Regions from separate parts of the Bacillus mojavensis genome, predicted to be linked through region 2. Evidence: riboswitches for the same ligand, from Rfam matches in the RefSeq annotation. Region 2 holds a riboswitch; each other region holds the start of a gene.
What was found. Region 2 has a riboswitch for S-adenosylmethionine ahead of metI (cystathionine gamma-synthase/O-acetylhomoserine thiolyase). Riboswitches for the same ligand answer to the same signal wherever they lie in the genome.
Positions count from the first base shown of each region.

Region 1: another riboswitch for S-adenosylmethionine. It lies ahead of HC660_RS19800 (5-methyltetrahydropteroyltriglutamate--homocysteine S-methyltransferase); the one in region 2 lies ahead of metI (cystathionine gamma-synthase/O-acetylhomoserine thiolyase).
Region 3: another riboswitch for S-adenosylmethionine. It lies ahead of HC660_RS08475 (phosphoadenylyl-sulfate reductase); the one in region 2 lies ahead of metI (cystathionine gamma-synthase/O-acetylhomoserine thiolyase).
Region 4: another riboswitch for S-adenosylmethionine. It lies ahead of mtnK (S-methyl-5-thioribose kinase); the one in region 2 lies ahead of metI (cystathionine gamma-synthase/O-acetylhomoserine thiolyase).

Region 1 is NZ_CP051464.1:3,807,761-3,815,706, forward strand. It holds gene HC660_RS19770 (sensor histidine kinase) at 1-927, shown strand, start outside; gene HC660_RS19775 (response regulator transcription factor) at 924-1,580, shown strand; gene pepT (peptidase T) at 1,630-2,862, shown strand; gene HC660_RS21255 (hypothetical protein) at 2,969-3,094, shown strand; partial or broken gene HC660_RS19785 (hypothetical protein) at 3,402-3,650, shown strand; partial or broken gene HC660_RS19790 (LURP-one-related/scramblase family protein) at 3,765-4,198, shown strand; SAM riboswitch class I at 4,265-4,371, shown strand; gene HC660_RS19795 (5-methyltetrahydropteroyltriglutamate--homocysteine S-methyltransferase) at 4,456-5,589, shown strand; SAM riboswitch class I at 5,658-5,767, shown strand; gene HC660_RS19800 (5-methyltetrahydropteroyltriglutamate--homocysteine S-methyltransferase) at 5,846-6,985, shown strand; gene HC660_RS19805 (sigma-54 interaction domain-containing protein) at 7,032-7,946, opposite strand, start outside.
Region 2 is NZ_CP051464.1:1,259,133-1,267,078, reverse strand. It holds gene HC660_RS06540 (tRNA-Val4) at 1-292, shown strand, start outside; tRNA gene HC660_RS06535 (tRNA-Val) at 435-507, opposite strand; gene HC660_RS06530 (DUF819 family protein) at 683-1,873, shown strand; gene HC660_RS06525 (GNAT family N-acetyltransferase) at 1,944-2,489, shown strand; gene metC (cystathionine beta-lyase) at 2,520-3,692, opposite strand; gene metI (cystathionine gamma-synthase/O-acetylhomoserine thiolyase) at 3,685-4,806, opposite strand; SAM riboswitch class I at 4,874-4,994, opposite strand; gene HC660_RS06510 (esterase family protein) at 5,161-5,883, shown strand; gene HC660_RS06505 (YjcG family protein) at 5,912-6,427, shown strand; gene HC660_RS06500 (GNAT family N-acetyltransferase) at 6,433-6,855, shown strand; gene HC660_RS06495 (hypothetical protein) at 6,928-7,182, opposite strand; gene HC660_RS06490 (ATP-dependent helicase) at 7,302-7,946, shown strand, end outside.
Region 3 is NZ_CP051464.1:1,630,913-1,638,858, forward strand. It holds gene carB (carbamoyl-phosphate synthase (glutamine-hydrolyzing) large subunit) at 1-127, shown strand, start outside; gene pyrK (dihydroorotate oxidase B electron transfer subunit) at 124-894, shown strand; gene HC660_RS08460 (dihydroorotate dehydrogenase) at 894-1,829, shown strand; gene pyrF (orotidine-5'-phosphate decarboxylase) at 1,798-2,517, shown strand; gene pyrE (orotate phosphoribosyltransferase) at 2,514-3,146, shown strand; SAM riboswitch class I at 3,281-3,386, shown strand; gene HC660_RS08475 (phosphoadenylyl-sulfate reductase) at 3,545-4,246, shown strand; gene cysP (sulfate permease) at 4,258-5,322, shown strand; gene sat (sulfate adenylyltransferase) at 5,371-6,519, shown strand; gene cysC (adenylyl-sulfate kinase) at 6,532-7,125, shown strand; gene cobA (uroporphyrinogen-III C-methyltransferase) at 7,228-7,946, shown strand, end outside.
Region 4 is NZ_CP051464.1:1,428,694-1,436,639, forward strand. It holds gene HC660_RS07440 (acyltransferase family protein) at 1-715, opposite strand, end outside; gene HC660_RS07445 (PAS domain-containing sensor histidine kinase) at 969-3,182, shown strand; gene HC660_RS07450 (methylated-DNA--[protein]-cysteine S-methyltransferase) at 3,179-3,676, shown strand; gene HC660_RS07455 (hypothetical protein) at 3,766-3,891, shown strand; gene mtnA (S-methyl-5-thioribose-1-phosphate isomerase) at 3,927-4,988, opposite strand; gene mtnK (S-methyl-5-thioribose kinase) at 4,996-6,189, opposite strand; SAM riboswitch class I at 6,295-6,449, opposite strand; gene HC660_RS07470 (carbon-nitrogen family hydrolase) at 6,533-7,312, opposite strand; gene HC660_RS07475 (pyridoxal phosphate-dependent aminotransferase) at 7,406-7,946, shown strand, end outside.

The DNA of each region.
Region 1 (7,946 bases), 1.5 Mb from region 2:
ATTTATGCAGCCTTTAGGCTCCCTTCACGGCTTTCCTTGGTATTTACAGCATGTTTAATTGGAGGCAACATATTATTACTATCCTCAAACGGGGGAAACTTGAATACCATCATTGGCAATATCTCTATCATGATCGGACTTTACGTATTCTTCTCCTCAATGCGCTTCAGACGCGAAGCGAGAAGAGAAGCAGAACGAAATCATGCTGAATTAGCAAACATGCATGTACAGCTGGAGCAAGCTCACGAAGAACTTCAGAAAGCGCATACTGAGTTACAGGAGGCTTCTGTTCTTTCCTTGAGATACGCTGTGCTTGAGGAGCGAACGAGAATCGCGCGGGACATTCACGACAGCATCGGCCATGAGCTAACCTCTGTGATCGTCCAGCTTCAGTCTCTCCCTTATATCCTGAAAAGCAGCAAGGAGGATTCAGAAAAAGTCATACAAAATGTACTGACTGTCGCCAGAGAATGTCTTCAGGAAGTACGGTCTGTCGTTCACCAAATGGGCCGAAGTGAATCAATGGTAGGTCTTTCCGCTTTACGGGGCCTTATTCATCAAGCGGAGGAGCGTAGCGGCTTATCCATTTCATTAGACACCTCCGTTCTGCAGGAAGAGTCTTGGCCCCAGAACATAAGCGAGACAATCTACCGTGTCTTGCAGGAAGCGCTGACAAATACCATCCGTCACGCCAACGCTTCCCGTATAGCTGTCGTCATTTGTAACGATGAGACCCATCTCCATGTGAAAATCACCGACGACGGACAATTCAGCGGCAATCCCACTTTCGGGTTTGGGCTGTCAGGGATGAAAGAGCGCGCCGAAAAAGCAGGCGGTTCCCTTTCTGTTAAAGCTGTTCAGCCGAGCGGCCTGCAAATTGAGCTGTCATTGCCGCTTACAACAACGAATAAGGAGCCACAGAGATGAACAATCATAAAATACGCGTCGCACTTGCGGATGATCAGCCTCTTGTGCGTGAGGGCTTCCGCTATGTCATCAACGCTCAGCCGGATATGGCCGTTTCCGGTGAGGCCGGCGACGGTCATGAAATCATTGACCTCGCTAAGAAAACAAAACCTGACGTCATCTTAATGGATGTCCAAATGCCGTCCTGCTCAGGCATCGAAGCGGCCAAGGACATCATGTCCGCCCTCCCGGATACAAAAATCGTCATTTTAACGACCTTTGACACTGAAGAATACGTATTTGAAGGTATCCGCGCCGGCGCTGTCGGCTACCTGCTGAAGGACACGCTTCCTGAAGAACTGATAGACGCCATTCGGGCTGCCTCCAGAGGCGAAGCGATTTTCCGCACAGTCACAGCCGCTAAAATCATCAGTGAGACATTCCGCGCAAAGCAACAGACTTATACTGAAAAACTGACTGAACCGTTTACCAAAAGAGAACTCGAGGTTCTTCAGCAAATGGCCTATGGCTTGAGAAATGAAGAGATTGCCGACAAGCTTTTTATCAGCGAAAGCACCGTCAAAACCCACGTGCATCGAATTCTGCAAAAATGCAATGCCCAAGACCGGACACAGGCAGTCGTTTTTGCCATTCGAAACTGCATTGTGAAATAGAAATCTCTCATCTCGGCATGATAGAATAAAACAAAGGAGATGATTGGAAATGAAAGATGACATCATTGAACGGTTTACTACATACGTAAAGGTCGACACGCAGTCAGATGAATCAGTCGACACCTGCCCTTCCACACCCGGCCAATTGACGTTAGGAAACATGCTTGTTGAAGAATTAAAGTCTATCGGCATGGAAGACGCAGCCATTGATGAAAACGGCTATGTCATGGCGACTCTTCCTTCCAATACTGACAAAGACGTGCCGACAATCGGCTTTCTCGCCCACGTCGATACCGCCACAGATTTTACCGGCAAAAATGTCAATCCGCAAATCGTAGAAAGCTACGATGGAAAAGACATCACGCTCAATGAAAAGCTTCAGGTCATCCTATCGCCTGATCAATTCCCTGAACTGTCGGGCTACAAAGGCCACACTCTGATCACCACAGACGGCACAACCCTTCTTGGCGCTGACAATAAGGCTGGCATCGCTGAAATCATGACTGCCATGGATTATCTCATCAAACACCCTGAAATCAAGCACGGCACCATTAGAGTTGCATTTACACCTGATGAAGAAATCGGCAGGGGCCCGCACAAATTTGATGTTGCGCGGTTCAATGCCTCCTTTGCCTATACTGTTGACGGCGGCCCGCTCGGTGAGCTTGAATATGAAAGCTTCAATGCTGCCGCGGCGAAAATCACAATTAAAGGCAACAATGTACATCCCGGCACGGCAAAAGGCAAAATGATCAACTCTGCAAAAATCGCAATGAAGCTGAACAGCATGCTGCCGGCAGATGAGGCACCTGAATATACAGAGGGCTACGAAGGCTTCTACCACCTGCTGTCCATTCAGGGAGACGTAGAAGAGACCAGGCTCAACTACATTATCAGAGACTTTGACAAAGACATCTTCCAAAACAGAAAAGAAACCATGCAGCGCATCGTTGAAGAGCTCCAAAACGAATACGGACAAAATCGCATTCAGCTTGATATGAACGATCAATACTACAACATGAGAGAAAAAATTGAGCCTGTCATCGAAATCGTCCACATTGCCAAACAAGCAATGGAAAACCTCGGCATCGAACCGAAAATCTCTCCAATCCGCGGCGGCACGGACGGCTCGCAGCTTTCTTACATGGGACTCCCGACGCCGAACATCTTTACCGGCGGGGAAAACTTCCATGGCAAATTTGAATACATTTCTGCCGACAACATGGTCAAAGCCGTAAACGTTATCGTTGAGATTGCAAAGCTGTTTGAAGAACAGGCGTAAGCTGAAAAACCAGTCCGAAAAAGGACTGGTTTTTTGCATGAAAATGAAACATTTTAAAAGCTCTGTCCGTAAAAAGACTATCAACGGATGAGGAGGAAATGCAAAGATGAAGAATACAATTGCCGCAAAAAGCCTGTTCAAAAAATGGATGATTTCGCGCCCGCTCAAAATGCAAACAAAACGATCAAACCCATTTAAAAAAATTAGAAGAATGTTCAAACGCTTTTTCTGACCCTTCCCCGGACTCCCCTCAAATCAGGCATCCATTCCAAATTCCCGCCCAAATGCTCCGTAATTTGGGTTTTTTGTGTTCAATTCCTCAAAATAGGGTATATATCAAACAAAGAAGAACACATTATCCATTTATAGTTAATTCGAATTACAGAAATTTAGGTTAAAAGTTATATAAAGGAATTCGTTTTAACGTCGATAGTAACTATAGAACCAATCAAAAGAAAAAACACCAGCTTAATGCAAGACTATTTTCAGGCCATCGACGAAAAGGAATTTTGAGGGACACGCATTTATTTTAATTAGATTTGGAATTTTTTGAATACTTTTAGACGTTTTATCCGTACAATAGAGAATACCAAAACTTTTTTTGGGAGGTATGTAAAATGATCTTATTTATTATCATCGCATTATGTGGCTATCTTCTCTTTTCGTTCAGCAAAGACAATAGACGAAAACCGCAAAAGACAAGCCCTCTGCCTGCACCCGTTCCTCATCATAACAACCTAATCGACCTTGACGCCATCCGCCAAAAACGCCGGATGCATCTTTCCTAAGACATACCTTATAATTGAAAAGGCTGCAGATATGCAGCCTTTTCGTTATTCCTGAAACTAGACTTCAGTAATGATCGAATGATTGATGAAACAACGGATCTTTTCGTTTAACACATTTACGGTCAGAATGAACAAGAGAAATTCAAGGTGGAGGGCCGTTTGTTTTCATTCGGAGACTCGTTACACATATCAGATTCCTCTGGAGAAACGCTCGCTTCCATTGAGCAGAAGCCCATGTCTTTTTTGCCCCGTTATGATATTTCTATCGGGGGAGAAACGGTTTGTGAGGTGACGAAGAAATTAACATTATTCAAACTGAAATTTGAAATTAACAACTGAATTAGGAAATCGACGGTGATTGATGGAAGGACAAATTCCAGCTGACGGACGGCCAGAATGTGTGAATGTCTGTCAGCAAAAAGCGGCTCAGCTGGGGTGATACGTATCGCCTGCTGATTGCACATGAGGAAGATGGGCTGATTTGCACAGCCATCGCGATTGTGCTGGATATGGTATTGGTTGACGATGAAGATAAGCCAAACTTCTAAAAAACTGTTGACAATTCATGCAAAAATAATAATATTAAGATAATTGAAAACTCAATATGAAGATTTACCTTATCAAGAGAGGTGGAGGGACTGGCCCTATGATACCCGGCAACCGCTGTTTTACACAGAATGGTGCTAAATCCTTAAGAACATCGCGTTCTTGCAGATGAGGCAGAGATTTGATCGTTCAAGCTCTTCCTTACACAAAGGAAGAGCTTTTTTCATGCGGCAAACATTTCAGAAAAGAGGCGAATGATATGACTCAACAAGTAAACCTTGCAGCACAGAAATCAGATAAACAGAAGAAAGCTCCTTTCCGCGCTGATCATGTCGGCAGTTTATTACGATCCGCACCAGTAAAAGAGGCGCGGCAAAAACAAGCGGCCGGCGAGATCACTGCAGAACAGCTTCGCGATATTGAAAATAAAGAAATCACCCGCATTGTCGAAAAGCAAAAGGAAATCGGCCTAAACGTCGTAACCGACGGAGAGTTCCGCCGTTCTTGGTGGCATTACGATTTTCTTGAAGGGCTTGATGGTGTAGAGCCCTTCATTCCGGCCGAAGGGATTCAATTCCATCATGCGAAAACAAAAGCCCGCAGCATTAAAGTCACAGGAAAACTGGATTTCACAAGCCATCCGGCGCTTGCCGATTATCAATTTTTACACAGCATTGCCGGAGATGCGACAGCAAAATTGACGATTCCAAGTCCGAATATGCTGTTTTTCGGTGAAAAAGCTGATCAAGGCGTATATCCCGATCAGGAGGAATATTTTCATGACCTGGCCCAGACGTACAAAAAAGCGATTACCGCTTTCTATGATGCGGGCTGCCGCTATCTTCAGCTCGATGATACGTCATGGTCTCTCTTCTTTGAAGAAAAAGGCAGAGAAGTTGTCCGTGCCCTCGGCGGTGATCCGGAAACATTGCCTGCGTTATTTGCCAAAACAATTAACGATGCAGTGGCGGACCGTCCTGATGACCTAACGGTTACGATGCACATCTGCCGCAGCAACTTCCGCTCGACTTGGGCCGCATCAGGAGGCTATGACGCTGTAGCGGAAACGATTCTTGACGGTTTAGACCTTGATGGCTTGTTCCTGGAATACGATGATGACCGCTCCGGAAACTTTGACCCGCTTCGCTTTGTCAAACGCAAGGATCTGCAGATTGTCTTGGGCTTGATTACATCCAAATACGGAGAGCTTGAAGATCCAGAGGATGTCAAACGCCGAATCAATGAAGCTGCGCGCTTTGTCAGCTTAGATCAGCTTTGCTTGAGCCCGCAGTGCGGTTTCGCTTCTACAGAAGAAGGAAACCTTTTGACTGAGGAGCAGCAGTGGGCGAAGCTCCGTCATGTGGTCGACATTGCCAATGATGTGTGGAAATAATCTATCGTTGACAGAAACAAAAAATGTGTGAATAATAGATACTATCAGAAAATTTAATAAAAAGGTTTTCCTTATCAAGAGAGGTGGAGGGACTGGCCCTGCGATACCCGGCAACCGCTGTTTTACACAGAATGGTGCTAAATCCTTTAGAGCAGATTTGTGCTCTTGTAGATAAGGTTGAGATTGTTCACGCAAGCTCTTCCTTATCCTGAGGAAGAGCTTTTTTATATTTGAATGGAAAGAAGGAATGAACAACATGTCACAGCAAACAACACCCGCAGAACAAAAACAATCGCTCCAGAGAAAAAAACCGCCGTTTCGCGCGGATCAAGTCGGAAGCCTGCTGAGATCTGAGCCCGTCAAAAAAGCGCGGCTGCAAAAGGCGGCCGGCGAAATGACTGCCGAACAGCTTCGCCAGATTGAAAACGATGAAATCATCCGCATTGTGGAAAAACAAAAAGAAACCGGCCTGAACGTCGTGACAGACGGGGAATTCCGCAGAGCGTGGTGGCATTTTGATTTCCTGGAAAATCTGGATGGCGTTGAGCCGTTTACACCTGAACAGGGTATCCAGTTCCATAATGTGCAGACAAAAGCACGCGGCATCAAAGTGACGGGCGATATTGATTTCTCAAACCACCCGATGCTCGAAGATTACTCATTTTTACATGGCATCGCTGGTGATGCCACGCCAAAAATGACAATTCCGAGTCCGAATATGCTCTTTTTCCGGGGGAGACTGGAAAAGGATGCCTACAAGAACGATTATGCTCTTTTCCAGCATGATGTATCAAAAGCTTATAAGAAAGCGATTCAAGCGTTTTATGACAGAGGCTGCCGCTACCTCCAGCTTGACGATACAGCATGGGCTGTTTTCTTATCTGAAAAAGGCTTAAAACAAGTGGAAGCATTCGGAACAACGCCTGACGAGCTTCGCCAGCTGTTTGCGAAGTCGATCAATGACGCCATTGCTGACCGTCCGGATGATATGACAATCACCATGCATATCTGCCGCGGCAACTTTCAGTCCACTTGGACAGCTGAAGGCGGTTATGATGCGGCGGCCGAAACCATTTTTGACGGCTTGAATCTGGACGGGCTTTTCTTAGAGTATGATGATTCACGCTCAGGTGGATTCGAACCGCTCCGTTATGTGAAACGCACTGATCTTCAGCTTGTTCTCGGTTTAGTTACATCTAAATTCGGTGAGCTTGAACATCCGGACGACGTGAAACGCCGTATTGAAGAAGCGTCACGTTATGTCAGCTTAGACCAGCTATGCCTGAGTCCGCAATGCGGGTTCGCTTCGACTGAAGAAGGCAACAAGCTGACCGAGGAACAGCAATGGGCGAAGCTGCGCCATGTTGTTGAGATCGCTAACGATGTTTGGAAATAAAGAACAGAAACACACACTTGATTCCTTGGCGGGACAAGTGTGTTTTTTATGCCTGCTCAATTTGATAGGCTTTGCATTTTTCATATAAGCTTGTTTTTCCTATGCCTAATAGCTTTGCTGCCTTTATTTTATTGCCGTCTGCTGCGGCAAGCGCCTCGATGATCGCGTTTTTTTCCGCCTCAGCGATTGTCTCTTTTAATGGCTGTATCGATTGATATTCTCGGACTTTGATTGTTCTTTGGATGGGTTGATCTTCAGGAGCGAGGTTCAGGTGTTTCGGTTCGATTCGTTTGCCGTCGAGGACGTTGACAGCCCGTTCTAGGACGTTTTCCAGTTCACGTATGTTGCCCGGCCAAGAATAGCTCTGAAGCACCGCAATCGCTTCTTTAGAAAGCTCCAAGCCATCAAATCCAAATTTCCGTTCAAGTTTTTTTAATAGAAGCCCTGCGATGGGCACAACATCCTCTATGCGCTCTCTTAGGGACGGGATTTGAATTTTGATTACATTCAATCGGTAATAGAGGTCTTGCCGGAAGTCTCCTTCCCGGACCATTTTTTCGAGGTTTCGGTGTGTCGCCGCAATCACTCGTACATCTATCGGGACCGGGCTTCCTGCGCCGACCCGCTCTATCTCTTTCTCCTGCAGGACGCGAAGGATTTTGCTTTGCATATGCAGCGGCATATCACCTACTTCATCAAGGAAAATGGTTCCTTGATGCGCGAGTTCAAATTTTCCTTTTTTCCCGCCTTTTTTCGCCCCCGTAAACGCTCCGTCTTCGTATCCGAACATTTCTGATTCAAACAATTGCTCCGGGATCGAAGCGCAGTTGACACGCAGAAAGGGAGCATACCGGCGGCGGCTGTTCTGATGGATGGCGTGGGCAAACAGCTCTTTTCCCGTGCCGGATTCTCCCAAAAGCAAAACGGCCGATTGGCTGTCAGATACCCGTTCAGCCAGCCG
Region 2 (7,946 bases):
AAGAGTAGTTCTTCCTACAGAACTAGGATACTTTTCTGATTTCATTGAAGACATTGTTACGGTGGATGAAGCTGATGAATACTTGAAAATTATTCAAGAAGTATTGGATAGCTCTTCTGAAGAATATGAGATTCAATTAAACACCACCATTGCATATATAAAAAAAGATCAAACAGTCGTAGAACACCTTTATACAGAAAGTGAAAACGACAAAAGTTCCATGAAAACAGAAACATTTAAAAACCTTATACTTGTTTGGAGAGACACACAAAGGTATAAGAGCGATGATTAAAATTTTTAATCTTAGGCCCCTTGAAAATTCAGGACCTTTTTTACTTCGCCAAAAAATCAAGTTTGCCAACAACTCGCGAATTTGATAAACCGGCTTTATTAAAGCAAAATAAAAAACCCTTGCTACGCAAGGGTTTAAGCTATGATTCCGACTGGGCTCGAACCAGCGACCTCTACCCTGTCAAGGTAGCGCTCTCCCAGCTGAGCTACGGAATCATGATATGTATGTGTTGCTGGGTATGTTGTTGTCTTTCTGACAAGTTCTATTATATTACCTTCCCTTCTATTCGTCAACTGCTTTTTCAGAAAAACTTTTTTTGTCCGGACTTGCTGTTCTTTCCTCAGGCCTTTATAATATGTCTTAATTTTCTAATAATTGAGGTGATGAGTTTTGCATTCTTTGATTTCTTCTGATGATGTTTGGGTGCTGTGGGGGTTTATTGCGGTGTGGGCAGCGGTGAGCATCGGGCTGGAGCAGCGGTTTAAGTGGGCGTCCGCTGTGTCTGGCGCTATCATCGCGCTTTTAGGTGCTATGGTGTTTACAAATATCGGAGTGCTTCCTGTTGAATCGCCTGTATATGATACTGTGTGGTCTTATGTGGTGCCGCTTGCGATTCCTCTGTTGCTGTTTCAGATCAATGTGCGGCAGATATTTAAGGAAAGCAGGCGTTTGCTGTTTATTTTTCTTATAAGTTCCTTAGGGACTGTGTTTGGCAGCATCGCCGCTTTTTTTCTATTAAAACAGCATATTCCCTATCTAGACAAGATCGGCGGAATGATCAGTGCCTCTTATATCGGCGGCGGGATTAATTTTGCGGCGATGGCTGCAAAATTTGAGACACCGGGCGAATATGTGTCGGCAACGGTTGTGGCAGATAACTTTATGATGGCGCTGTTGTTTTTTATTTTAATCAGCATTCCCGCACTCAAATGGTTTCGCCGGCATTATGCAATGCCGTTTGAAGATAAGGCAAAAGCAGAAGGAAACAGTGATAACAGCGCGGAAAGCTATTGGAAGCGGAGGGACATTTCATTAAAGGATATTGCCTTTAATACCGGAGCTGCTTTTGCCCTTGTTGCGGTAAGTGTTAAGATTTCCGGCTATTTCAAAATTACGTTTTCTCATCCTCTTTTGACCGGGACGCTTGGCGATCAGTACCTTGTGTTGACGTCTCTATCTGTTCTCATCATCTTTCTGTTCCCTCGTTTTTTTGAAGGGCTCAATGGATCCCAGGAGCTTGGCACCTACTTGATTTATTTGTTTTTTGTGGTAATTGGCATTCCTGCAGATCTCCGATTAATCATTACAAATGCGCCTCTTATTCTCTTATTTGTCTTTATCATTGCCATCAGCAATTTAGCGGTTTCCTTAGCTGTCGGTAAATTGTTCCGCGTGCGCCTTGAGGAAATTCTGCTTGCCGTAAACGCCACTGTCGGCGGCCCTACGACAGCTGCTGCGATGGCGATTGCCAAAGGGTGGCGGGAGCTTGTTGCGCCAATTATGCTGGTCGGCACACTCGGCTACTTGATCGGCAATTATGTTGGCACCTTTATGGGAAATTGGTTTTCTTCCTTTTTGTAAAGGATTCCCAAACTCTTCTTAGAATATTATGTAAAAGAAATTGCTGACGAGAGAACGGAGAGATTGCTGTATGTTAAAAGGACATACTATTTATATAAGACCTTTAGAAACAGAAGATGCTGAAGAGAATCTTCGGCTGCAAAGCGAAAACCGGGAATTTTTTGAACAGTTCTCCATGATTCGCGCAGACGATTACTATACGATTGAAGGACAGAGAAAAAGGATCGAACAATATCAGCAAAGGTTGGAGAATGACCAAGAGTATCACTTCGGCATCTTCACAAACACAGACCATACATTAATCGGGACGGTTTCCCTTTTTCAAATGATCCGCGGAGCGCTGCAATGCGCGTTTATTGGATACTTTTTAGACAAAGCACATAACGGAAAGGGCCTGATGACTGAGGCGGTCAGATTGGTTGTTGATTATGCGTTCCACGAGTTAAAACTTCATCGCATTGAAGCCGGTGTCATGCCTCGCAATCTGGGGTCCATGCGCGTATTAGAAAAAGCGGGATTTCATAAAGAGGGCATTGCCCGAAAAAACGTGAGAATCAACGGAAAATGGGAGGATCATCAAGTACTGGCGATTCTCAATCCTGATGATGAAAAATAAAAAGAAGCCGGGCTATCGCCGGCTTCTTTTTTAACGGACCGCCACTGGCGCGATTTCTTTCAGCGCTTGTTCAAAATCGCGCTCTAAATCATCTGCATGTTCAACTCCCACACTGAGACGGAGCAAGCCGTCAGTAATGCCTCGTTTTTCGCGTTCTTCCTTAGGCATTGCCGCATGAGACATCGTTGCCGGATAGGACAAAATTGATTCCACGGCGCCAAGGCTCACAGCAAAGACCGGCAGCGACACGTTCTCTACTAATTTCTGAACAGCTTCCTTGCTTTCTAGCTCAAAGGAAAGCACAGCACCCGCTCCCGACGACTGGCCTTTATGAGTTTCAGCGCCCGGATGATCAGACAGCCCCGGGTAATACACGCGTTTCACCGCCGGATGCTTCTGGAAAAATGCCGCAAGCCGCTGCGCTGTTTGGCTCGCTTTTTCTAAACGGACCTGTAATGTTTTTAAGCCGCGCAGCACGAGCCAGCAATCTTGCACACCAAGGACGGCGCCGAACGAGTTTTGGAGCTTATACAGTTGCTTCCCAAGCTCTTCATCCTTGACAGCAGCGAGGCCTGACAGCACATCGCTGTGTCCGCTCAGGAATTTTGTTGCACTATGAAGCACAATATCCACGCCGAGATCAAGCGGACGCTGCAGTGCCGGTGTCATGAATGTATTATCCAGAAAGGTCAGACAGCCGTTTTCTTTTGCAAGCTGGACAACCGCTTTAATATCAGTAATCCCAAGTGTCGGATTTGACGGTGTCTCCATGTAAATGACCTTTGTGTTTGGCTGGATACTCCGCGCCACTTCGTTGATATCTGTCATATCAACAAACGTGTGCTCAATGCCAAAACGGGTCAAAACCTCTGTCACCATGCGGAAGGTTCCGCCGTATACATCTTCTGTCACAAGAACGTGATCGCCCTGTGAGAGAAGTAAAAATGCTGTTGAGATCGCAGCCATGCCTGAACTGAAAGCAAATCCTCTCGTTCCGCCTTCCAGTGCGGCAATTGTTTCTTCGAGTGCTGTTCTTGTCGGCGTGCCTGAGCGGCTGTAATCATATGCGCCAAACGCTTCAAATGAAGATTGGTGGAAGGTCGAGGCGTGCTGGATCGGTACACTGACCGCCCCGGTTGCGCCGTCTGTTTTAAATGGATTGTGCACGAGCTGGGTCTCCAGCGTCCAATTATGATTACTCATATGAAACAGCTCCCTCTTTGACCTGACATAACGCCTGTTTTAGGTCCTCTTTTAAATCTTCGGCATGCTCAATTCCGACCGAGAAGCGCAGCAAACGGTTGCAGACGCCGTTTGCGATGCGGATCTCTTCAGGAATGTCCATGTGTGTCTGTGTGGCAGGATATGTAATAAAGCTCTCCACCCCGCCGAGGCTTTCCGCAAAGCAAATCGTTTTCAGTGCTTTTAAAAATGGATTCACCCATTCTTCTTTTTGCAGACGGAAGGACAGCATGCCTCCTTTTCCCGGGTAAAGCACATCCTTGATTTCTTCTTGCTTCTCTAAAAAGGCCGCTAACTCCTGAGCGTTCGCCTGATGCTGGCGCATTCTGAGACTGAGCGTCTTCATTCCTCTCATCAAAAGCCATGAGTCAAACGGAGGCAGGACGGCGCCGATGGCGTTTTGATGCTGAAACATTTCTTCTCCAAGCTGTTCATCCTTGACAACGACAAGCCCTGCAAGCAGATCGTTATGCCCGCCTAAATATTTGGTTGCGCTGTGAATGACAATGTCGGCTCCAAGCTCAAGCGGACGCTGCAAAACCGGTGTATAAAATGTGTTGTCAACAATCACCAGAAGATCGTGCTCTTTTGAAATCCGAGCGATTTTTTCAATGTCCGCCTCCTGCATCAGCGGATTTGTCGGTGTTTCCACAAACACTGCTTTTGTATTTGGTGTAATTTTGGAGCGTAAACAGTCCTCATCATTGAAATCATCATAATAAAAGGTCAAGCCGTATTTTTTCCATTCATTTTCAAACAGACGGTACGTGCCGCCATACAAGTCCGATGAAACGATCAGTTCATCCCCGCTTTTAAACAGCGCCATAATCGTTTGAATTGCTGCCATTCCCGAACTGAAAGCAAGCCCTCTCGCTCCATTTTCTAAACTGGCAATCGCGTCCTCAACAAGCTGGCGTGTCGGGTTTTTTGTCCGAACATAATCAAATCCGGTTGATTCACCGATCCCTCTGTGGCGGTATGCTGTTGATAAATAAATAGGGGGACTCACTGTTCCTGTTACTTCATCGCTTCGGTTTCCGATTTGGGCTAATTTCGTTTCAACGTGCTGTGACATATAGCTGACACCTTCCCTTTTCATAATAAAAACCCCTTCTTCATAAGAAGAAGGGGTTTAACGCTTCTTCTTATCTTCCAAGCATAAAAAACGCTTGCTGGATTTAGCACCTTGGCGCTTTGCATATGCAAAGCAAGCCGGTTGCTGAGGTTTCTAAGGGCCAGTCCCTCCACCTCTCACGATAAGAAATATCGGTTTCAATTTTCTGATTGTTTTATATTAGCGCAATTTGCAGTTTATTTCAATACTTTTTTCTTCGAGTTCCGAACGGTTTAAAGAGAGAAATTTCTAATAATTCATGGTACAATAATTTCAAATGCAAGAAAGTCTAGTGATGTCCTGGAGGAATGTATTATGGCACCGAAAAACGGCACAGTTCAAGAAAAGAAGCTCTTTTCAAAAGAGCTTAACGAGGAAATGACAGTACTCGTTTATCTGCCGTCAAACTACTCCCCTCTTTATAAATATCATCTTATTATCGCGCAGGACGGCCACGATTATTTCAGGCTGGGGAGAATCGGCAGACAAGTGGAGGAATTGCTGTCTAAAAGAGAAATAGACCGAAGCATTATTATCGGTGTTCCTTACAAGGATGTAAAAGAACGCAGAAAAACCTATCATCCGGAAGGTTCTAAGTTTTCGGCATATAAACGATTTATTGCCCACGAGCTAGTTCCTTTTGCGGATCATGAATTTCCGACGTACCAAGTCGGCTACGGGCGGACACTGATCGGTGATTCTCTCGGAGCGACCGTTTCTCTTATGACAGCGCTTGATTATCCAAATATGTTTGGGAATATCATCATGCAGTCTCCCTATGTTGATCAACATGTATTAGATGCCGTGAGACAGTCAGACGACATCAAACACCTCTCTCTTTACCACCAAATCGGAACAAAAGAAACAGATGTCCATACGACAGACGGCAATATTTTGGACTTCACAGAACCGAATCAGGAGCTGAAAATGCTCTTGGAGGAGAAGCTTTCCGATTATTATTTTGAGCCATTTGACGGAGACCACAAGTGGACATACTGGCAGCCGCTCATTACGCCGGCGCTGAAAAAAATGCTCTAACATACTTTATTTTCAGGAGGGACATACTATGAAATACGGAATCGTTTTATTTCCATCAAAAAAACTGCAAGATCTCGCGAACTCTTACAGAAAGCGCTATGATCCGAGCTATTCCCTGATCCCGCCTCATTTGACGCTGAGATCTTCATTTGAATTTACAGAAGAGGAAGCCGGTGAATTGGTATCACAATTGAGAGAAATCGCTAAAGAATCTCATCCGATTGTTCTCAAAATGACCAAATACAGTTCTTTTGCGCCTGTCAATAATGTCATTTACATTAAAGCAGAGCCGACGGAAGAATTAAAAACACTGAATGAAAAACTTTACACCGGTGTATTAGCCGGTAATCAGGAATACAATTTTGTTCCGCATGTGACGGTCGGCCAAAACCTTTCCGACGATGAGCATTCTGATGTATTAGGGCAGTTAAAAATGCAGGAAGTATCTCATGAAGAAATCGTTGACCGTTTTCATCTCTTGTATCAATTGGAAAACGGTTCATGGACGGTATATGAAACGTTCCTGTTAGGCGGAGGAGAATAAACGATTTGGAAGCTGTTATCGCAAAAAATGAAGAACAAATGAAAGATGCATTTTATGTAAGAAAAGAAGTCTTTGTCAAAGAACAAAACGTACCAGCTGAAGAAGAAATTGATGAGCTTGAAAACGAATCAGAGCATATTGTGGTGTATGACGGAGATCAGCCGGTCGGCGCCGGAAGATGGCGGCTAAAGAACGGATACGGCAAATTAGAGCGAATTTGTGTCTTGAAAAGCCACCGCTCAGCCGGTGTCGGCGGCATCATTATGAAAGCGCTGGAAAAAGCGGCAGCAGACGGCGGTGCTTCAGGTTTTATGTTAAATGCGCAAACACAAGCAGTGCCATTTTACATAAAACATGGCTATCGGGTGCTGTCTGAAGAGGAATTTCTCGATGCCGGCATTCCCCATTTGCAAATGATTAAGGATTAAACACCATCCGGGTCTTCTGAGATCCGGATTTTTTCGCATATAAAAAAACCGCTCTCTCATGTGAACGGTTTTTTATACGTATCGATTAATAGATGTACCTATCCCTTTTTCTCGCAATCTTTTATAAAGAGAGCGCTTACGTTTCGCCTCGTTTACTTTTCTTTCAGCGGCTGTCTGAATCTCCTGCTGTTTTTCAAGTTCCTTGTACATCCGCTGAAACGGGACGTATCTGACCTTCTCTGTTCCGGCATAATCCTGTTTATGGCCTATTGTGCGATTGGCATATTGAGCGTATTGCTGGTTCTGAATCTGACCTGCATATATCATTCGGTACCCACCCTTCTGCTGTCTCTTTTCCCTTAAACTTACTTTTTGAAACACGTTTCTTTTGATATGATAGTCTTTGTCTGTAATGAACACCTTTTTTTGATTGGGAGGACCCCTTTTTGAAATGCGCCCGACTGAATGATCGAACCATACATTTACATACATATTCGAGAGAACATTATCAATTCCTTTTTGAAGAAGGAATAAAAGGCCATTTATTTTGTTCTCATTGCGGAAAACCCGTTTTGTTAAGGCTTAATATCACCGATCCGCCGGAGTTTATCCACCGCCAGCCAGGCCATTTTCCGGCATGTGAGGAGGCCTGCGAAACGAAACCCGCTAAAGAAGAAAAGAAGGAAAACTATCAGGAATCCGGTGTTTTTCGATTACCCAAGGGGAAAGCGATTGCTGCTGACTCGTCTCCGGCTGTCACGGAATGGCAGCGGCCGAGAAGCATTAAACCCGGAACACCATTTGTTCAAAAAACAATAGAACCTGATACGAGCCTTTTTCCGACTGTCGGCTTAAACACAGATCAGCTGAAAGCTGTCACGGAAACGGAAGGCCCATTATTGGTGCTTGCCGGTGCAGGAAGCGGAAAAACACGTGTGCTGACTGCGCGCGCTGCCCACATGATCGAACACCTAGACATACCGCCGGAACATATGCTGCTTGTCACCTTTACAACAAAGGCCGTCGCGGAAATGAAAGATCGCATGGCGAAGCAGTACGGATTACAGCCGTCAAAAGTCAGAAGACTTGTC
Region 3 (7,946 bases), 370 kb from region 2:
CGGTGTTGCCTGCTTAACATCTTTAGATACGGCAGAAGCGATTTTGCGGGTGCTGGAAAGCATGACGTTCCGTGCCGATCAAATGCCGGCAGTCAACTCAAATCAGGAGGCGGCAATCACTATATGAAAAAAGCGTATTTGACGGTGTGTGCTAACCAGCAAATTGCAGACCGGGTGTATCAAATGGTCCTAAAAGGGGAGCTTGTCCAAGGGTTTACTGTTCCAGGACAGTTCCTTCACTTGAAAGTGAGCGAAGCGGTTACGCCTCTTTTGCGAAGACCAATCAGCATTGCTGATGTTAACTTTGAAAAAAATGAAGTCACCATGATTTATCGAGTAGATGGGGAAGGAACAAGACTCTTGTCGCTGAAGCAGAAGGGAGATCTGGTGGATGTTCTTGGGCCTTTGGGCAATGGCTTTCCAGTAGATGAAGTCCAACCCGGAAAGACGGCTTTGCTGGTAGGGGGCGGTGTAGGAGTGCCGCCTCTCCAAGAACTGTCGAAACGTTTAAAGGAAAAAGGCGTAAAGGTCATACACGTTTTAGGATTCCAATCGGCAAAGGATGTTTTTTACGAAAAAGAATGCCGACAGTATGGCGATACGTATGTGGCAACAGCTGACGGAAGCTACGGGGAAACCGGGTTTGTCACAGATGTCATCAAACAGAAAAGTTTTGAATTTGACATTCTCCTCAGCTGCGGGCCGACACCGATGCTAAAGGCGCTCAAACAAGAATACGCCCACAAAGAGGTTTACATTTCCATGGAAGAACGAATGGGCTGCGGTATCGGTGCATGCTTCGCTTGTGTGTGCCATACAAACGAAAGTGAGACAGCTTATGTAAAGGTATGTCTTGACGGGCCTGTATTTAAAGCTCAGGAGGTGGCGCTGTAATGCTAGAGGTGAAATTGCCGGGACTGAATTTGAAAAATCCGATCATTCCCGCATCAGGCTGCTTCGGTTTTGGAAAAGAATTTGCGCGTTTTTATGATTTGTCTTGTCTCGGAGCAATCATGATCAAAGCTACGACAAAGGAGCCCCGCTTCGGGAATCCGACGCCTAGGGTAGCTGAGACTGGCGCTGGAATGCTCAATGCGATCGGTTTGCAAAATCCAGGGCTGGAAAGCGTCTTAGAAAATGAGCTGCCATGGCTTGAACAATTTGATACGCCTATTATTGCCAATGTCGCCGGCTCACAGGTCGAGGATTATGTTGAAGTGGCAGATCATATCAGTAAAGCGCCTAATGTACACGCCCTTGAACTGAATATTTCCTGTCCGAACGTCAAAACAGGCGGAATTGCTTTTGGCACAAATCCTGCCATGGCTGCTGATTTAACGAAAGCGGTTAAAGAAGTGTCAGATGTGCCTGTATATGTGAAGCTATCTCCGAATGTGGCAAACATCACAGAAATTGCAGTAGCGATCGAAGAGGCTGGTGCGGATGGTCTAACGATGATCAACACATTAATCGGCATGAGGCTCGATTTAAAATCAGGTAAGCCGATATTAGCCAATAAAACAGGAGGGCTGTCGGGTCCTGCTGTAAAGCCTGTTGCCATCCGCATGGTGTATGAGGTCAGCCAGGCTGTCAGCATTCCGATTATTGGGATGGGAGGCATTCAGACAGCCGAAGACGCATTGGAATTTCTTCTGGCTGGAGCAAGTGCGGTCGCTGTCGGAACAGCAAATTTCGTGAATCCTTTCGCATGCCCTGACATCATTGAACAGCTCCCTGCTGTTTTACGCCAATACGGCTATGAATCTGTTGAAGAATGCATCGGAAGGAGCTGGAATCATGAAAAACAACCTGCCCATCATCGCGCTTGATTTTGCATCAGCTGAAGAAACATTGTCGTTTTTAGCGCCTTTTCACAAAGAACCATTATTTGTGAAGGTCGGGATGGAGCTTTTTTATCAAGAAGGCCCGGCCATCATTGCACAATTAAAAGAAAGAAACTGTGAGATCTTTTTAGATTTGAAGCTCCATGACATCCCGACCACAGTAAATAAAGCAATGAAGCGTCTTGCCTGCCTCGGAGTCGATCTTGTCAATATTCACGCAGCCGGAGGCAAAAAAATGATGGAAGCAGCCCTGGAAGGCTTAGAGGAAGGCACGCCGGCAGGAAAAAAACGTCCGTCACTTATTGCGGTAACCCAGCTGACAAGCACTTCTGAACAAATGGTGAAGGAGGAGCTGCTCATCAGAAAGCCTCTCATTGACACGGTAGTGCACTACAGCAAACTGGCGGAGAATAGCGGACTAGATGGAGTGGTGTGCTCCGTTCATGAAGCAAAAGCCATTTACGAAGCAGTGTCGCCGTCGTTTCTGACGGTGACCCCGGGTATCCGTATGTCAGCAGACACTGCGAATGATCAAGTGCGTGTCGCAACGCCTTCTATAGCAAGAGAAAAAGGGTCATCAGCCATTGTTGTAGGACGCTCTATTACAAAAGCTGCAAATCCGCTGAAAGCCTATGAAGCTGTCAAACTCGAATGGGAGGGACTCAAACAATGAAACAAATCATCGCAAAACATCTATTAGACATTCAAGCTGTATTTTTACGCCCAAATGATCCGTTTACATGGGCGAGCGGCATTTTATCGCCAATTTACTGTGACAATCGCCTTACCCTTTCTTTCCCAGAGGTAAGAAATGATGTTGTTGCAGGCATCAGCAAGCTTATCCAGGAGCATTTCCCGGAAGCTGAGATGATCGCAGGAACAGCGACAGCAGGTATCCCTCATGCGGCATTGGCGGCTGACCGTTTGAACCTGCCGATGTGTTATGTGAGAAGCAAACCAAAAGCACACGGAAAAGGCAATCAAATTGAGGGTGCCGTTCAAAAAGGCCAAAAAACAGTTGTCATTGAAGATTTAATTTCCACAGGGGGCAGCGTACTCGAAGCTGCAGCAGCTCTAAAAGCCGCTGGCTGTGAAGTGCTTGGTGTAGTATCAATCTTTACGTACGGACTTCCTAAAGCGCAGGAAGCGTTTGCTGAGGCTGATCTTCCATACTACTCGTTAACTGATTATGACACACTGACAGAGGTTGCACTTGAAAATGGAAATATTCATACAGACGACCTGAAGAAGCTGCAAACATGGAAAATGAATCCCGAGTCAAAAGATTGGTTTAAAAATTAAAAAATAAATTGAAGAGCTTTAATGCCTTGCCACGATTGAAAACAGGCCTTTGGGTCTGTTTTTTTATTAATCCTATAAAAAAACTCGGGTTGACTTATGTTAGAATTGTGCTAAAATTTACTACAAATCTGAAAAACTTATCAAGAGCGGCTGAGGGACTGGTCCTATGAAGCCCGGCAACCTGCACAATGTGTAAGGTGCTACTTCCAGCAAAATGTATTCCATTTTGAAAGATAAGGGCTACATGCAGTTCCTGTCTTTCTTTCCGCCGGATTGAAAGTTTTTTATTTTAAGAGGGGCTGTTTACGGAGAAAACAGCAGCCGCATCACATTACAATGGGAAAAGACAACCGGCAGAAAGCTACTGTTTGTTTGTCTCCGAAAGGAGGAAAGAAGAAATGTTAACGTACGATAATTGGGAAGAACCAACGATTACATTTCCAGAGGACGATCCTTATAAAGGGGCGCTGTCAGTTTTAAAATGGGCTTACGGCCATTACGGCAATCAGCTTGTTTATGCCTGCAGTTTCGGAATTGAAGGAATCGTTCTGATTGACTTAATCTATAAAGTGAAAAAAGACGCAGAGATTGTATTTCTCGATACAGGGCTTCATTTTAAAGAAACCTATGAAACGATAGAACGCGTCAAGGAGCGCTACCCCGGCCTTCATATCATCCTGAAGAAACCGAACCTTACTCTTGTGGAACAGGCGGAAGAACACGGTGATAAACTGTGGGAAAGAGAGCCGAATCAATGCTGCTATCTCAGAAAGATCGTTCCTTTAAGAGAGGCGCTTTCCGGCCACCCGGCATGGCTCTCCGGCCTGCGCCGCGATCAAGGGCCAAGCCGTGCCAATACGAATTTCTTAAACAAAGATGAGAAATTCAAATCAGTAAAAGTTTGCCCGCTTATCCATTGGACTTGGAAAGACATCTGGAGATACACTTCTCGAAATGAGCTGGACTACAATCCGCTCCACGACCAAGGGTATCCAAGTATTGGCTGCGCGCCTTGTACGTCACCTGCATTTACTGCAGAGGACTTGCGCTCAGGAAGATGGAACGGTAAGGCGAAAACAGAATGCGGACTGCATGAATAAGGAGCTGCAAAATGGAATTAGCCGCTATTTTATTTAGCTTGTTTTTTGCAGTGAATATTGGCGCAAGCGGCGCTGCAGCTTCAATGGGAGTTGCTTACGGATCTGGGGCCATCAAAAAGAAAACCTACGCTTTGATCATATGCGCCGTTGGTGTGCTGGCCGGGGCTGTCATTGGCGGGGGCGGAGTTTTGAAAACCATCAGCTCTGGGATTATCCCCGAACAGACGATTACACTGACGATTGTTTGCATCATTATCGGGGCTGCTGCGCTGTCGCTATTTACAGCTAATCTGCTCGGCATTCCTTTATCGACAAGTGAAGTGACGGTCGGGGCAGTTGTCGGCGTGGGCGTGGCGTACAAAGTGTTGTTTGTAAACAATCTTCTGATTATTGTTTCATTTTGGATTTTCGTTCCGCTGTTCGCTTTCGGTTTCACATTTTTTGTAGCAAAGCTGTTTCGTTATTTTAAGATTGAAATTACGTCTTCCCGAAAACAAAACGTCCTTGGCATCCTTTTGCTATGCGCTGGTTTTTTTGAAGCGTTCTCTGCGGGCATGAACAATGTGGCGAATGCCGTTGGCCCGTTAGTGGCTGCCGGCGTACTGGATGTAGAGAAAGGAACCCTGTATGGGGGAGCTTTTGTAGCTCTGGGCGCACTGATATTAGGCCGCAGGGTATTAGAAACAAACGGGAAGAAAATTACAAGGTTTTCAAAAGGAGAAGGCATTCTCCTATCCGGAACAGGAGCAGGACTGGTGATTATCAGTTCTATATTTGGAATGCCAGTACCCTTGGCGCAAGTAACGTCATCGTCTATTATCGGAATAGGCATGGCGAAAAACGGCCCAAACGTATTTCATAAACAGGTCGTTCAAACGATGCTGAAAGTATGGATCGTGTCGCCGTTTTTATCTTTATCCATCTCTTATTTGCTTGTCTCTATGTTTTTAAAGGCGGATTATTATTCAATCTTTATCATGGTAAGTGTGCTTTTAGCTGCAGGCGGTGCTGTCAGCCTGACAAAAGCCATTCGTAAAGAGAGACGCTCTGTCCACGATCAAGGCGGGGGAATTTAACTATTAATCTGAGTTATTTTATCTGTTAACTAGGAGGAAATGAATATTATGAGTTTAGCACCACATGGAGGAAAACTGGTAAACCGAGTAAATGAGTCATATGATGTAAGCGGCATTCAGAAAGAAATTGAACTTGATTTGATTTCTTTTGCTGACCTGGAATTGATCGGAATCGGCGGATACAGCCCGATCGAAGGCTTCTTTAATGAGAAGGATTACGTATCTGTTGTTGAAAACATGCGTCTTGCTTCCGGTGTTATATGGTCTCTTCCGATCACGCTGCCGGTAGATGCACAAAAAGCAGCCGAACTGTCAGTCGGCGAAACAGTAAAATTAACGTATGACGGAGAAACATACGGCGTTATCCAAATCGAAGACTTATACGTGCCTGACAAACAAAAAGAAGCTGTTAACGTGTATAAAACAGATGATCAGGCTCATCCGGGTGTGAAAAAGCTGTTCAGCCGCGGCGATACATATATCGGCGGTCCGATCACATTGATTAAAAAAGCTTCTAAACAATTCCCTGAGTTTACATTTGAACCGGCGGAAACAAGACGCCAGTTTGCAGAAAAAGGCTGGGAAACAATTGTCGGTTTCCAAACAAGAAATCCTGTTCACAGAGCGCATGAATATATTCAAAAAACAGCTCTTGAGACAGTGGACGGTTTGTTTTTAAATCCGCTTGTCGGCGAAACAAAATCTGATGACATACCGGCTGATGTCCGGATGGAAAGCTATCAAGTGCTTCTTGACAACTATTACCCGAAAGACCGTGTCTTCCTTGGTGTTTTCTTGGCTGCAATGCGTTATGCCGGTCCGAGAGAAGCGATTTTCCATGCGCTTGTCAGAAAAAACTACGGCTGCACACATTTCATTGTCGGCCGCGATCACGCCGGTGTCGGTGACTATTACGGCACGTACGAAGCCCAGGAGCTGTTTGACACATTTAAACCAGAAGAACTCGGCATTACACCGCTGAAATTCGAGCACAGCTTCTTCTGCGAAAAATGCGGAAATATGGGAACTGCAAAAACGTGCCCGCATGGCAGAGAGTATCACGTAATTTTATCAGGCACCAAGGTGAGAGGGATGCTGAGAGACGGTGTGCTGCCGCCTGCAGAATTCAGCCGCGCAGAAGTTGTTGAAGTGTTAATTAAAGGCATGAAGAAAAAAGAAGAAGCAGGCGTTTCTTAAGGAGGACTGGCAGTGACAAATCGCGATATTGTATGGCATGAAGCCTCTATTACAAAAGAAGAGTATCAGCAAAAAAACAAGCATAAAAGCTCCATTCTCTGGCTGACGGGTTTAAGCGGTTCAGGCAAATCAACTATTGCCAATGCTGCTGCGAGAGAACTTTTTGAACAAGGCTATCAAGTCATTGTGCTGGATGGTGACAACATTCGCCACGGTTTAAATAAAGATCTCGGTTTTTCTGACGAAGACCGAAAGGAAAACATCCGCCGAATCGGAGAGGTGGCAAAACTTTTTGTGCAGCAGGGCACCATTGTCATTACTGCTTTTATCTCTCCTTTCCGTGAGGATAGAGACCAGGTTCGCCAGCTTGTGGAAGCAGGCGAATTTAACGAAGTTTACATTAAATGCGACCTCGATATTTGTGAACAAAGAGATCCAAAAGGGCTCTACAAAAAAGCAAGAAACGGGGAAATTCCGTTCTTCACGGGCATTGATTCTCCTTATGAAGAGCCAGAAGCTCCTGAGCTCGTCCTTGACTCAGGACAATATGATCGTGAAGAGTGCAAAAATCAGCTGATCGAGTTTGTAAAGCAGCAATTGAGCTAAACGCCGCTCAGCTGTGTTCTTCTCAGATGCCGAAAAAATGCAAACTAGAACAACATCGCAGCGAACGTTCTGGAAGAACTCGAATAGATCGGGGGAAAGACGATGGGGAAAGTATATATTGTAGGTGCAGGTCCCGGAGATCCTGATCTGCTGACAATTAAAGCGCTGAAAGCCATTGAAAAAGCTGACGTAATCCTATATGACAGATTAGTAAATAAAGAGATTTTGCAATATGCCAAGGAGCAGGCGGACCTGATCTACTGCGGGAAGCTTCCAGATTTTCATACAATGAAGCAGGAAACCATCAATCGGTTTCTTGTGAAGTATGCGCAAAAAGGGAAAACCGTTGTCAGATTGAAAGGCGGAGACCCATTTGTGTTCGGCAGAGGGGGAGAAGAAGCGGAATGCCTTTCTGAAAATGGCATTCCGTTTGAAATTGTCCCCGGTATTACATCGGGAATCGCGGCAGCTGCTTATGCCGGGATTCCTGTCACTCATCGGGACGCGGGCTCTAACGTGGCTTTTGTAACGGGGCATTATAAAAAAGAAGAGGATTTTGAGGAAAAGTGGAAAGCGCTGGCCACAGGGATTGATACACTTGTCATCTATATGGGCATTAAAAATGTGCAGCAGATCGAAAAAAAACTCCTGGAAAACGGCCGGGACGGTGCTACTCCGGCAGCGTTTATTCATTGGGGAACAACGGACAAGCAAAAATCTGTTTTTTGTACAGTTGACACCCTTTCAGAAACGGTGAAAAAAGAAGACATTAAAAATCCGAGTTTAATTGTCGTAGGAAATGTTGTAAATTATCACTATAA
Region 4 (7,946 bases), 170 kb from region 2:
AGGCAAGTACATACCAGCTGATCCGGGAAAGGCCGCTTGCCAAGGTGACATCGCCAAATGATGAGTACGGCTTAGAGCCGAACAGCCATGAATAGTCAAAGTCGACCCCCCAACAGATGACAAATACAGCAGCGAGCACACCGAGCGCAATCTGTTTGCCTCGTTTTGATCTCAGTAAATCAAAATGATGTTTATTCAAATAAAACCCTACAAGGAACATCGGCAAGAATACAAATGTCCGGGAGAGGCTCAGTGTGCTGCTGACAAAGTCGAGATAGCCGATCAGCACCGCGATTCCGCAGCTGACAAACAGCGCCCACTGCTTAGAAAGCTTTGAAAAAGGATAGAGCAGGATATTCCAGAAAAATAAGCTTACCAGAAACCATAATGACCATTGCGGATCAATCGGATTCATATTTGTCATGCTTTCGTCTTGAATAATGTAATAAAAGACGGAATAGATGCTTTGGAAAATCAAATATGGAATAATCAGCTTAACCGCCAGCTTTTTCACATATCCGGCACGTTTAAAACCTTTGGCGAAATAACCGGATACAAGAATAAAGGCAGGCATGTGGAACGTGTAAATGAACTTGTAGAGGTAGAGCATAAAATTGTTATCATGAATAAAAGATCGAAGAATATGACCGAATACAACAAGGAATATCAATAAAAATTTTGCATTGTCAAAATAACTGTCTCGCGATTTATTCATAGCATCACCTTCTCTTTAAATCAGTCACTAAAAGATTATTCCCTGTTGGTATTTATTTTAAAATAAAAGATCAAAAAGGATTTGAAAAAATGGCTGATTGTTAGGACGATGTAAAGTGACGGTAAGGATCGTTGAAAATGTCTTCTTTATGTAATGACGCTGAAATTTTCTGAAATGTATAGGGCGAATGAAGGAAGTTCATGCAATTTGTAGAAATATTGAGGGATAGGTTTTGAAGAAGGAGTGTTTACGCATGGAAACTCTCGATGTTGAGACAAATTCAGGTCTGAAAGAGGAACTGAAGCGCCTCAAAGAAGAAAATGATCGGCTGAAAAAGGAATTGCATCAGCATCAAGTGATTGTGAACAATACGCTCGATGCTATTTTTATATGTGATAATGAAATGAAAATCGTGCAGGCAAATGAAGCAACAGCGAGGATGCTTCAAGTGGATGCGGAAGGTTTGAAAGAGCGTTCCGTTATTGATTTTTTGTTTTCTATTCCAAAGGATGAGCTGGACCTTTCCGTAAAGAAGTTTTTTAAGAAAGGTTTTCTGTGGAAGGAGGTACCAATCCGGCTGGACAGCGGAGCGACAAAATATATTGAGTTTCTTGCCAAAAGAGGGATTGGTGAAGATTTCTTTTTTGTCGTTATGAGAGATATTTCTTCAAAGAAAATTCTGGAGCGGGAATTTTCCATGAATGAACAGCTTTTTAAGGACTTGTTTGACAGAGCCGTTGACGGAATCGTTCTATTTGATAAAGACGGCGGCTTTATTGATGCCAATCTGTCCTTTTGCAAAAGCTTTGAAATCGATCAGAATGAGTTGTCACATTTGTCGCTGTATCAATTTATAGACAGCGGCTCACGAAAAGATTTCGATAACATTTGGCACACGCTCTATCGAAAGGGAAAAGCAAAGGGCGAGCTGCCTGTCAGGCTTCGTTCAGGAGATCAGAAGCTGTTTGAATTTACGATTACGTCTAACATCATCAGCGGTTTTTATATGTCGATTATGCGGGATATCACAGAGAAGAGGTCCATGGAGCTCCAGCTATTTAAAAGTGAGGAGCGCTTCAGAGAAATTTTTGAAAACGCCATGGATGCCATTATCATCTGGTCGAATGACGGAAGAATCGTTAAGGCCAATCAGTCAGCCTGTAAAATTTTTGAGCTGCCGATGAATTTGCTGTTAAAAAGAAAGCTGTGTGATTTTCTCGTGGACTCGAAGAAATACAGCATGACGAAGAGAAAATATGCAAAATACGGTGAGATCAGAGAAGAGATGCTGTTTCAAATGGGAAACGGGCAGTTCAAAGAGCTTGAATTTACATCAAAGCGGACAATCCTTGAAAACCAGCACTTAACAATTCTAAGAAATGTCAGTGACCGAAAGCGGATGGAAAAGGAGCTTCGGGAAAGCGAGCTCAAATTCAGAAAAGTGTTCAACGGTTCAATGGACGGCAACGTATTATTCGACAATCAGTACCGAATCATCGACGCCAACCCGTTAGCGAGCGATATTTTGGGCCTGCCGCATGAAGAGCTAAAAAGACACAGCCTGCTTGATATTATATCTTCCTATGAAATAGAAAATTTGGCATCGCCGGCAAGGCAAATTAATTTCGATGAAATGGATAATGAAATTCCATTCTTGCTTAGCAGCAATGATAATAGAAAACTAGAATTTTCATTTAAACGAAATATTATTCAAAATATGAACCTGGCTATCTTTAAAGATGTCACAGAGCGAAAAGAACTGGAAGAGCGCCTTCGCAAATCTGATACCCTCCATGTGGTTGGAGAACTCGCTGCCGGCATCGCTCACGAAATCAGAAATCCAATGACAGCCCTTAAAGGCTTCATTCAGCTCCTGAAAGGAAGTGTGGAGGGAGACTATTCTCTTTACTTCAACGTCATCACCTCAGAATTAAAGCGCATCGAATCCATCATCACAGAGTTTTTAATTTTAGCCAAGCCCCAGGCTATCATGTATGAGGAGAAACATGTGACACAAATTATGAAAGACACATTAGACCTTCTTAACGCGCAAGCCAATCTCAGCAACGTACAAATGCATCTGGATTTAGTCGGCGACATTCCGCCGATATACTGTGAACCGAATCAGCTGAAACAGGTTTTTATCAATATATTAAAGAATGCCATCGAAGTCATGCCTGACGGCGGCAATATTTATGTGACAATCAAAAAAGCTGATCAACATCATATTTTAATATCTTTAAAAGACGAAGGAGTCGGAATCACAGAGGATAAATTAAAGCGTCTCGGAGAACCGTTTTATACAACAAAGGAACGGGGAACTGGACTCGGGCTCATGGTAAGCTATAAAATTATTGAAGAACATCAAGGCAAAATAATGGTGGAAAGTGAAGAAGGAAAGGGAACTGTTTTCCATCTTACACTGCCTGTCCGGCAGAATTTTGAAGAAAGAAGGCTAGACGAATGAATTACTATACGACAGCGGAAACGCCGCTCGGGAACCTCGCGATTGTCGAGGAAGAAGGCCGCATCACCCGTCTCTTTCTCAGTAAGGAAGATTTGATCGAGTGGAAAGAATCTGTTGAGGGTGCGGAGCAGTTTGAGACTGCTTTTTTGGCAGAAGCGAAAAAGCAGCTTCACGAATATTTTGCGGGGGAAAGAAGGACATTCTCACTGCCATTGAGCCAAAAGGGCACGCCTTTTCAGCAAAAAGTATGGGAGGCGCTTGCCATGATTCCATATGGAGAATCACGAAGCTATGCTGATATCGCCGTTGCGGTAGGCAGTCCGAAAGCGGTACGTGCTGTCGGACAGGCAAATAAACGAAATGACCTGCCGATATTTGTCCCATGCCACAGAGTGATTGGCAAAAACAGCACGTTAACAGGGTATGCCGGAAGCAAAACTGACATCAAAGCTTATTTGCTTAGCATCGAGCAAATCTCCTACAAAGAAAAATAAAACATATGGCACGTTCCCTTTTTTCGCTGCCGACATATGATTTTACTAAGTTAAAAAAGTTGGTCTGATGAAAGAGGAGGACAAAGCAATTGAAGCCGAGCCGCTCTGAGAAAATTGCCGTTTTTGCCGAACTGCTTGTGAAACTGCATATCTTATCCAGCGCTCAAAAAGATGAAATGATCAATATGAATATGAGTAAACAAAAAAACCGCTGACTCGCCCCTTTATGAGCAAAGTCTTCAGCGGTTTTTTAATGAACCTTTTCGCCTGTGAACAGCTTTTCAATTTCTTCTTCATAGGAACCAGTCATAATCCCTTTTTCAGTAATGATCCCAGAAATAAGATGGTGAGGTGTAATATCAAAAGCAGGATTAAAGACAGGCACTTCAGCCGGAGCGGTCCGGACGCCGGAAATGTTCCTGACTTCATCAGGATCCCGTTCCTCTATCGGGATATCAGCCCCGCTTTTTACTTTTGTGTCAAAAGTAGATAAAGGTGCTGCTACAAAAAACGGAATATCGAAGGCGTTTGCTAAAATAGCAAGACCGTAAGTGCCAATTTTATTCGCAGTATCTCCGTTCCTTGCAATTCGGTCAGCGCCGACGATGACGGCAGAAATTTGTTTTTCTTTCATCGTATGGGCTGCCATACTGTCCGTAATCAGAGTGACGTCAATACCGCCCTGCATCAGCTCCCAAGCAGTAAGCCGTGAACCTTGAAGAACCGGTCTGGTTTCACAAGCATAAATATGAAGCCCCAAATCCTTTTGTTTGGCCAAATAAAACGGGGCAAGTGCGGTTCCATAGCGGCTTGTCGCGATAGAACCGGCATTGCAGATTGTCATAATCCGGTCGCCTCTTTTGAAAAGCTGAAGCGCGTTTTGGCCGATCATCCGGCACGTTTCTTCATCCTCGACTTGAATCTGAATCGCTTCATGGACAAGGTTGGTTTTTGCTTCATTTACAGAAATGGCGTTTTGAATTGAATGGCTCAGTCTTTCGAGCGCCCATGATAAATTGATCGCGGTCGGCCTTGAACTGTTCAAATCATTTTTGATAATATCCAATTCGCGGCGGAAATCCGCCACATTATCAGTTTCAATGTCTTTTGCCGCCAGCGCGAGCCCAAATGCTGCCGTAATGCCGATCGCCGGGGCTCCTCTCACTTTTAGTGAGACAATCGCGTCAAATACTTCTTCTTTCGTTGTCAGCTCCAAATATTCCGTGACATCAGGAAGCTTTTGCTGATTTAAAATCTTAATGGCTGTTTCTTTCCATTCAACAGAACGCGGAACAGCAAATGAATTGGTCATGGTTGAATCATTCCTTTACAAGTAACTTAAAACATTTAATAACATCTGTAATGGTTTTTAATTGTGAACGTTTTTCAATAAAGGCAGCACCGGTTTCCAACGCCAGCCGTTTTCTTTCGATTCGTTTATCAAACGGTACAATCGTATCCAGATCTGCAACATGGGCAAGGCCGATGGTGCGGCGTATCAGTTCGCAGCCGGCAAACCCAATTGTCTCTTCAAAAATATGGCTGAGTGTATCAGCGAGATAACCTTCGATTTTGGCATACACATCGAGGCTGTGTTTCTCCCAGGCTTCACTGAACGTTGTTTGAAACGTGTTCCAAACTTGTTTTACATGTTCATATAACGAATCTCGATCAGCACCGTCACGGCTGAGTGCATTTAACAATAAGTTGGCGATAAATTGGCCTACATCAAAACCGATTGGTCCGTAAAAAGCGAATTCAGGATCAATCACCTTTGTCTCAAGCTCGCTGGCAAAAATGCTTCCTGTATGCAGATCACCATGAATCAGGGTTTCGGCAGATGTTAAAAATGACTTTTTCAGCTTAGCGGCTTCAACTTTGACCTTGTCATTTTTCCAAAGCTTTTCAACATATGGACGAAGCTCTTCCTCAAATTCATTTGTATCATGATCAAAGAAAGGATCTGTAAATACAAGTCTTTCGGTAATATCGCAGAGCTCAGGATTTGTAAACTGTTTAACAAGCTGTTTTTTCACCTTAGGCTCAAGTGCGTAATCAGAAGAGTAAAAAAGCGTTTTTCCTAAAAATTCTCCAACGTCGCGTGACAGGTTTGGATAATTTTCACCTTCAAGAAGTCCCTTTCTAGCGATCTTCAGATGTGAAAGATCCTCCATGACTGTGACCGCCAATTCAGTATCTGAATAGTAAACTCTCGGTACGAGGTGAGGGACGTGCTCACCCTGACGAATCAGTGCGCTGCTTTCAATTCTTGCCCGATCGATTGTCAGAGGCCAGCTTTCCCCGACAACTTTTGCGTAAGGAACCGCCTGTTTAATGATCAAAGCCCTGTCATTTTCTTGGTCATAAATATGAAAGACGTAGTTTAAATTTCCATCGCCGATTTCCTGGCATGTCAGCGTGCTTTTGCTTTGAAACAAGCCGAGTTTTACCGCCAGAGCGACAGCTGAGCTTTCATTTAACGTTTCGTATAAAGGTGTTTTTGTGACTGCCATCGTCATTCCCTCCAATTATGTAACATCTTGATATGTGTGCCGCAGAATGGCCGTAAAAAAGCCTCCTTCTCAGAGAGAAGGAGGCTTAACAATCATGTCCCGCCTCTCTTATCTCTCAGATCAGATCTGATGGAATTAGCACCGTGCCTTACGAGACCTCAGTCTCGGCGCCATGAAGATGCGCCCCATTTCACAATGGAATTACGGTCGGTTGCTGTTGGGGTCAAAAGGCCAATCCCTCGCCCAACTCTCGATAAGAGAATATATTCACTTGTTAAACAATTCTAATTTATCAGTTGATGAACATAGTAACAGGTGAGTGTTTTAATTGTCAATATATTTTTTAATATAAATCTTTTCTGATATCATCGAAAACAGGGATTTTCCCCCGTACCTCAACGCTTTCTTGGAGGTCAATTTCCGCTCTGACAATGCCTTCTTCTCGGCCGCCCTCTGCCAATATACGTCCCCAAGGGTCAATAATCAGGCTGTGCCCGGCGAATTCATTATCGGGATTAGCTCCTGTGCAATTGCAGGCAGCGACAAAGCATTGATTTTCAATGGCCCGCGCAATAAGCAGGATTTTCCAATGATCAAGGCGGGGCAGAGGCCATTCCGCAGAAATGAACAGCACGTTAGCGCCTTTTGTCGTATGTTTTCTGATCCATTCCGGAAAACGGATATCATAACAGATCAATCCTGAGCTTTTGACGCCATCAAGCTCGAAGTATCCGTCCTCGGAACCGGCTGATAAATATACATGCTCATCCATCAGCTGAAAAAGATGGGCTTTGCTGTACTCTTTAATGATTTGTCCTTCCTTATCTGCGATGAACATTGTATTATAAACATCAGAACCCTTTCTGACAGCAACAGATCCTGCGATAATATGAACCCCGTGTTTTTTTGCGGTTCTTTGCAGCCAGCTTTGAGCAGTGTGCCCGTCTTCATCAGCAAGCTGATCAAGATTGGCAAGGTCGTAACCGGTCGTCCATAATTCAGGGAGAATAAGAACATCAGCATGTTTACTCTCTTTTTCGATTAAATATTCAGCCTTTTTTATATTTTCAGAAGGTTTTCCGTATGAAATATCAAATTGAAGACAAGATATGGTCCATTTCATTTTTTAACACCCCATATTTTTCTTTACTTTTTTCATTTAACCATATATGATACTGGACTATCATTTCAAGATTTTTTTAGAAGGTGAAAACAGATGAAATTTGAACATTCTCAAGTGCTGCAGGAACTGCCTAAACAATTCTTTGCTTCTCTAGTGCAGAAAGTGAATCGAAAGCTGAAAGAAGGACATGATGTCATTAATTTGGGGCAGGGGAATCCCGATCAGCCGACGCCCGAGCATATCGTGGAGGAAATGAAGCGAGCCGTTGCTCAGCCCGAAAATCATAAATACTCGTCATTCCGAGGTTCGCACAGTCTAAAATCAGCAGCGGCGGCATTTTATAACAGAGAATACGGCGTTCAGCTTGATCCGGAAACTGAAGTAGCCGTATTATTCGGCGGGAAAGCCGGTCTTGTCGAGCTGCCGCAATGCCTGCTAAATCCTGGGGATACGATTTTGGTTCCTGATCCCGGTTATCCGGATTATTGGTCCGGTGTCACGCTTGCGAAAGCGAAAATGGAAATGATGCCGCTCACTAAGGAGAAAGCGTTTCTTCCTGAATACGCAAGCATTCCCGCTGACATAAGAGAACAAGCGAAATTGATGTACTTGAATTATCCGAATAATCCGACTG